3 regions of the Nocardiopsis sp. iso_25 genome follow, and region 1 is predicted to be linked to each of the others. Evidence: riboswitches for the same ligand, from Rfam matches in the RefSeq annotation. Region 1 holds a riboswitch; each other region holds the start of a gene.
What was found. A riboswitch is a leader RNA that binds a small molecule or an ion and turns the genes downstream of it on or off. The one in region 1 is predicted to bind cobalamin.
Positions count from the first base shown of each region.

Region 2: another riboswitch for cobalamin. It lies ahead of metE (5-methyltetrahydropteroyltriglutamate--homocysteine S-methyltransferase); the one in region 1 lies ahead of AC0VX6_RS11890 (VWA domain-containing protein).
Region 3: another riboswitch for cobalamin. It lies ahead of AC0VX6_RS15935 (ABC transporter substrate-binding protein); the one in region 1 lies ahead of AC0VX6_RS11890 (VWA domain-containing protein).

Region 1 is NZ_CM149667.1:2,760,486-2,762,739, forward strand. It holds gene AC0VX6_RS11890 (VWA domain-containing protein) at 1-1,294, opposite strand, end outside; cobalamin riboswitch at 1,329-1,470, opposite strand; gene cbiT (precorrin-6Y C5,15-methyltransferase (decarboxylating) subunit CbiT) at 1,521-2,254, shown strand, end outside.
Region 2 is NZ_CM149667.1:1,801,226-1,803,479, forward strand. It holds gene AC0VX6_RS07850 (polysaccharide deacetylase family protein) at 1-122, opposite strand, end outside; cobalamin riboswitch at 403-563, shown strand; gene metE (5-methyltetrahydropteroyltriglutamate--homocysteine S-methyltransferase) at 729-2,254, shown strand, end outside.
Region 3 is NZ_CM149667.1:3,665,027-3,667,280, reverse strand. It holds gene AC0VX6_RS15940 (FecCD family ABC transporter permease) at 1-123, opposite strand, end outside; gene AC0VX6_RS15935 (ABC transporter substrate-binding protein) at 132-1,172, opposite strand; cobalamin riboswitch at 1,197-1,376, opposite strand; gene AC0VX6_RS15930 (threonine ammonia-lyase) at 1,518-2,254, shown strand, end outside.

The DNA.
Region 1 (2,254 bases):
CGGTGGCCGGTGGGGCGCCGGAGGGGCGGTGCTCGGGGGAGTCGTCCTCGGCGTCGTCGGGGGCGTGCTCGGCGGAGGCGGGGGAGTGCTCCCGGTCGGCCTCTTCGGCGCCGGGTGTCTCGGCGTCCCCGGCGCCCCCGGAGCGATCCGGGGGACCGGCGTCGTCGGAGGGGTCCTGTGGGTCCTGTGCGTCCGACGGGGCTTCGGAGCCGTCGCCGTCGTCGCTTCCCCGCGGGCCCGGCGGCTCCGGGGGGTCGGGCGGCGGTTCCTCGTCGCCCAGGATCCGGTCCAGGAGCTCCTCGTCCAGTCCCGGCGCGTCGAAGGGGTTGCGTCGGCGCCGGTGCGGCAGGGCGAGCGTGGCGGCGCGGCGGATGTCGGCCCGGGTGACCCGGGTACGGCCCGCCCAGGCCGCGTGCGCCATCGCCGTGCGCGCGGTCACGATGTCGGCGCGCAGGCCGTCCACGTCGTAGGCCGCGCACACCTCGGCGATCTTCAGCAGCGCCGCCTCGGACAGGCGCACCCGGCCCAGCGCCTCCCGGGCCGCCGCGATGCGTTCGGCCAGGGCCTTCTCCGCCTCGTGGTAGCGACCGGCGAAGGCGGCGGGGTCGGCGTCGTGGGACATGCGCCTGCGCACCACCTCGGCGCGGGTCGCGGGCTCGGACGGCGCGGCGACCTCGACGGTGAGCCCGAACCGGTCCAGGAGTTGCGGGCGCAGCTCGCCCTCCTCGGGGTTCATGGTGCCGATGAGCAGGAACCGGGCCGCGTGCTCCACGGAGAACCCGTCGCGCTCCACGGTGACCCGGCCGGTGGCGGCGGCGTCCAGGAGCAGGTCCACCAGGTGGTCGTGCAGGAGGTTGACCTCGTCGACGTAGAGGATGCCGCGGTGGGCCCGGGCCAGCAGACCGGGTTCGTAGGCGACCCTGCCGTGGGTGAGGGCCTGCTCCAGGTGCAGGGAGCCCAGGACGCGGTCCTCGGTGGCGCCGACGGGCAGTTCGACCAGGCGCACCGGGCGGCTCTCCACGGCCGTGCCGGACCCGAAGGGCCCGTCGGGGGAGTGCTGCGCCGGGTCGGCGGGGTCCACGGAGAACCGGTCGCCCTGGTAGACGTCGACGGGCGGCAGGAGGGAGGCCAGGGCGCGGACCGCGGTGGACTTGGCGGTGCCCTTCTCGCCGCGCACCAGGACGCCGCCGATCTCAGGCGAGACGCTGGTGAGGACGAGGGACAGGCCCAGGTCGTCGAGTTCCTCGGCGTCGCAGCCGACGATCGCGGAAAAGGGGTAGTGCGGTGACCGCAATGGCATGTAGAGGCTCCCGCTCATGTCGCCATCGGTAAGGGACGGGCGCGAGGCCGGTCTTCGGACTTGCCGGGTCCTTCCTGGACGGAAGGCTCGGTTCACCGCAGCGGGCCTGTGCCGGAGTCTCACCGGGCTTCCCAGATTCTCCCCGTCGGCCGTCCCCACCGTTTCCGATGGCTGGGCCGTTGGGGCACCTCACGCCTGCCGCCACGATAGCGTCCGAGGAATGAAGGATGACGCGCCCCCTCCCCCCGAACCCAGGATCACCGTCGTCGGCATCGGTGCGGACGGCTGGTCCGGTCTGCCCGAGCGGCTGCGCGCACTCGTCCTGGCCGCCGACACCGTGCTGGGCGGGCGCAGGCATCTGTCGATGCTCCCCGACCGGCCCCGGCAGCGCCGCCGGGCCTGGCCCTCACCCCTGCGCGAGGGCCTGCCGCCACTGCTGGCCTCACTCGACGCCGTCTCAGCCGGCAGTGCGTCCACCGGCGGCGCGTCCGCCGGCCCCGCTTCCGCCGACACCGCTTCCACCCGCAGCGCCTCCCCTGACACCCCCTCCACAGTGGCGCTGGCCTCCGGCGACCCCCTGGTGTCCGGTATCGCCACCACCCTGATCGACCTGCTGGGCGCGGACGCCGTGCGGGTGGAGCCCGCCGTCTCCTCGGTCGCCCTGGCCCGCGCCCGCATGGGCTGGCCCGCCGAACGCTGCGCCGTGGTGGGCCTGGTCGGCCGCGACCCCCGCCTGCTGCTGCGCCAGCTCGCCCCCGGCCACCGCGTCCTGGTGCTCTCCTCCGACGGCGCCACCCCCGCCGCGGTCGCCGCCCTGCTGGTCGGCGCGGGCTACGGCGCCAGCCGGATGACCGTACTGGGCGACCTGGGCGCGGACTCCGAATCGCGCCTGGAGACCACCGCCGACCACTGGCTCGCCTCATCTCCCGGCACGGTGCCCCCGCTGCACGTGCT
Region 2 (2,254 bases), 960 kb from region 1:
GGCGCTCCCTGCGTCCGCGGCCCTGGCTCGGGCTCTCCGGAGGAGCGGGTGGCGAACAACACCATGCCCGCCAGGACCGCCAGGGCTACCACGACCGTGATCAGGGGGTGGTCCGGTGCCATGGCGAGGCGGGACTGCTTATTCACGAGGGAATCTCCACGTTCATCGCTCAGACGAACGTCCGCGGGGAGCAGAGAGGGCTCACCCGCGCAACGCTTGACTTCGTGTGTGACGCCGGCCGAAGGACGGGGGTTCTCACCGTCCGGACCGTGCGCATGGGGCCGCACGCCGGGTGCATGGGCGAAGGGGGCCCTCCCTATACTTGCAGCCGTGGAAGGTACATGATCCACCCCCGCGTCCCGGGCCCGGCCCGGAACGAACGGGGCGGAACCATGTCGCAAGAGGGAACCCGGTGCGAGTCCGGGACTGCCCCGCAGCGGTATGGGGGAACGAACGCCGCCATGAGCACTGGTAGTGCCGGTCGCCGAGACCGGAAACCGGGAAGCGGCGGCCAGTAGGAGGAGCGGTGTCCGCACCGCCCGCGCCCCCGAGTCCGAAGACCTGCCTCCACCCGGCGACGCACCCGCGGCGCCGGCGGTCCCGCGCCCCGAGGGAGGGCCGGAGGCGGTGGCAGGTCCGGTGCGCGCCCGCGGCGCGTCCGTCGGCGTGCCCGCCCCTCTTCTCCTCCCCGCGGCCGGTACCCGGCTTTCGACGAGGGAGAGAAGCTCATGACCACGACCCCCGCGCCTTCCGCGGCCCCGGGCGGACCACGTCCCTCCGTGCGCTCGACCGTGCACGGCTACCCGCGCATCGGCCCCGACCGCGAGCTCAAGCGCGCCTGCGAGTCCCACTGGAGGGGCCGCACCACCGCCCGGGAACTGGACGGGGTCGCCGCCGACCTGCGCCTGGGCGTCTACGCCCAGCTGCGCGAGGCCGGTGTCGACGACATCCCCTCCAACACGTTCTCCTACTACGACCACGTGCTGGACACCGCGGTCCTGTTCGACCTGGTCCCCTCCCGCTTCGCCCCGCCCGCCGCGGCGCCGGACCGCGAGGAGGAGCTGCGCCGCTACTTCGCGCTCGCCCGCGGCGAGCAGGGCGCCCCTCCGCTGGAGATGACCAAGTGGTTCGACACGAACTACCACTACCTGGTCCCCGAGCTCTCGCCCGGCACGCGTCCGCGCCTGGTGGGCGACAAGCCCGTCGCCGAGTTCCGTGAGGCCGCCGAGGCGGGCTTCCACACCCGCCCGGTCCTGGTCGGCCCGCTCACCTTCCTGCTGCTGGCCAAGCCCGCCGACGGCGCCCCCGAGGGCTGGGAACCGGTCCAGCTGCTCGACCAGCTCCTGGACGCCTACGCCCAGCTCCTCGGCGACCTGCGGGCCGCGGGCGCCACCGAGGTCCAGCTGGACGAGCCGATCCTGGCCACCGACGAGGGCCGCGCCGCCGTCGGCCACCTGGAGCGCGCCTACCAGCGCCTGGGCGCGGTCACCGACCGGCCCTCCCTGCTGGTGTCCACCTACTTCGGCTCCATCGGCTCCGCGGCCCTGCGCGTCCTCAAGGAGTCCGCGGTCGAGGCGGTCGGCCTGGACCTGGTCACCGACGACGAGGGCGTGGACGACCTGGTGCGGATCTCCGGCCTGGGCGCCACCCGCCTGGTCGCGGGCGTGGTGGAGGGACGCAACGTCTGGCGCACCGACATCCCGGCCGCCGTCGCCGCGCTCGGCACCCTGCTGGCCCTCACCGACGAGCTGACCGTGAGCACCTCCTGCTCCCTGCTGCACGTGCCCCTGGACCTGGACGCCGAGACCTCCCTGGCCCCCGAGCTGCGCGGGGCCCTGGCCTTCGCCCGGCAGAAGGCCCGGGAGACGGCTCTGCTCGGCCGCGTGCTGTCCGAGGGGGCCGAGGCCGAGTACACCGGTCGGGGCGGCGTCCGTCCCCCCGCCTTCACCGACGCGCGCGTGCGCGCCCGCCTCGACGCCCTGGGCCCGGACGCCTACGAGCGCCCGCGGGAGCGCGGCAGGCCCACCGACACCCCGCTCACCACGACCACCATCGGTTCCTTCCCCCAGACCGCCGAGCTGCGCCGCGCCCGCGCCGCGCACCGCAGGGGGGAACTGGCCGAGGACACCTACAAGGCCGTCCTGCGCGAGGAGGTCGACCGGGTCGTCGCGCTCCAGGAGGAGATCGGCCTGGACGTGCTCGTGCACGGCGAGCCCGAGCGCAACGACATGGTCCAGTACTTCGCCGAGCAGCT
Region 3 (2,254 bases), 900 kb from region 1:
CAGCCCGGCCGCGCGGGCGTGGGCGCCGACGAGCACCCCGGAACCGTCGGCGGCGGCCCGCAGCCGACGCCGGACCCCCGAGGGCACGGTCGTCACGGGCCTCCCGGCCGTATGGGGGGCCATCGGCCCGCCTACCCGAACAGGCCGGGGTGCAGGATCCGGGCGACCGTCTCCACTGCGGCCGCGCTGCGCACACCCGCGGAGCGGTCGGCGAAGGTGAACTCCTCCACCTGCCCCTCGGTGACCGCGGTCAGGTTGGCCAGCACGGGGTCGGCCGTGATCCGTTCCACGTCCGGGGCGGCGTCGGCGGCGGTCATCCGGGCGTCGCAGCACACGTCGACCAGGATGAAGTCGGGGTCGCGCGCGATCACGTCCTCGACCGCCACGTCGTGGTTGCGCCCGCCGTCCAGGTCGGCGAAGGCGTTGACGCCGCCGGCCAGCCGGATGATCTCGGTGGAGAAGTCCTGCCCGCCCGCCACCCGGAACCCCTGGTCGCTGGGGCGGCCGACCATCACCGTGGGCCGGTCCTCCTCAGGCACGCGGCCCTCCAGGGCCCGGGCGACCCCGCCTATCGTGCCCTCCATGTCCGCGACGACCTCCTCGGCGCGCTCGCGCGCGTCGAACAGCGCGCCCAGATCCCGCAGGTCGGCGTAGACGCTGTCCATCGTCACCGAGGCCGGGTCGATGGTCGCGTCGGTGCGGCCGTCCCCGCTCGGGCACAGCGGCGCCGGGATCCAGCTGCCGACGCCCAGTTCGCGCAGGGAGGCCCGCGTGCCGAGGTTCTCGTCGGTGAACACGTCGTTGAACCCGGCGAGCACGAAGTCGGGCCTGTGGTTGAGCAGCTCCTCGCGGCTGGGCAGGTTGGGGTAGTACTCCTGTCCGGCCTGGGCGTCGGCGTACTCCTCCAGGACGGCGGCGTCCAGGAACGCCGTCCCCACCAGGCGGTCGCTGAGGCCCAGCGCGTGGGCGGTCTCGATAGCGGGCTGGTAGGCGGCGAACACCCGTTCCGGCGGGCTGTCCGCGGCCACGTCGACGCCGCAGTTGCGGATCGTCTCCCCGGCGGCCTCGGGGGAGGGGGCGGCGCCGCCGCAGGCGGTCGCGGCCAGGAGCAGGGCGAGGGCGGCGCAGACGGGCAGGCGGTACCGGACCGCGCGTGCCCCGGTGGGCTTCACGAACAAACCATCCTTCGTGGTCTGATGACGCGGACGGTCGCAGCCGGTCTCCTGGCTCCCGGAGTCGGGCTTCTGCCCCGCGCCCCCACCCTTCCCGGGCCGTGTCCGGCCCAGTGGCGTGCGGGAGGCGCCCTCCGGTCACAGTGGCGAGGACCGCGCCGGACTTCCACCGGCTTCCCGTGCACTGCGACGTCGACGATATGGACTTGTGCTGACAGTCAACCGGCCACGGTAGTGCACGCGCGTTCCTTCCGCGAGACCCGCTCCCCTCCCGGCCGACGGCCGCGGCCCCGCGGGCCGCCGGTCCGCACGCGTGGCCGGTCCGGGACCGGGAACAGGGAACGCATGGAACTGATCACGGTGGAGGACGTCCGCGCCGCTCAGGAGCGCCTGCGCGGGGAGGTGGTGCGCACCCCGCTGACGGCGGGCCCCGCCGGAGGGCCGCCGTTCCTGCTCAAACCCGAGAGCCTCCAGCCCACCGGTGCCTTCAAGCTGCGCGGTGCCACCAACGCCGTCGCCCTGCTCGACCCCGCCCGGCGCCGCAGCGGTGTGGTGACCCACTCCTCGGGCAACCACGGCCAGGCGCTCGCTTACGCCGCCGCCCGGCAGGGGGCGCCCTGCACCGTCGTCGTCCCCGAGGGCGCGCCCGGGGTGAAGGTCGACCGCATGCGCGCCCTGGGCGCCCGCATCGTCGTGGTGGCCCCCCGGGAGCGGGAGGCCACCGCGCGGCGGCTCCGGGACGAGGAGGGGCTCACCCTCGTCCCGCCCTTCGACGACCCGCGCGTCATCGCGGGCCAGGGCACGGTCGGCCTGGAGATCCTGGAGCAGTCGCCCGGGGTCGCGACCGTCGTCGTGCCCGTGGGCGGAGGCGGGCTCGCCTCGGGGGTGGCCACCGCCGCGCTGGCCGCCGCGGGCCCGCGCCGCGTCCGCGTCGTGGGGGTGGAGCCCGAACTGGCCGCCGACGCCGCCGAGAGCCTGCGCACCGGGAGTCTGGTCGCCTGGCCGCCCGAGCGCACCCACCGCACCATGGCCGACGGGGTGCGCGTGTGCCTGTCCGAGCTGACCTTCGCCCACCTGCGCGC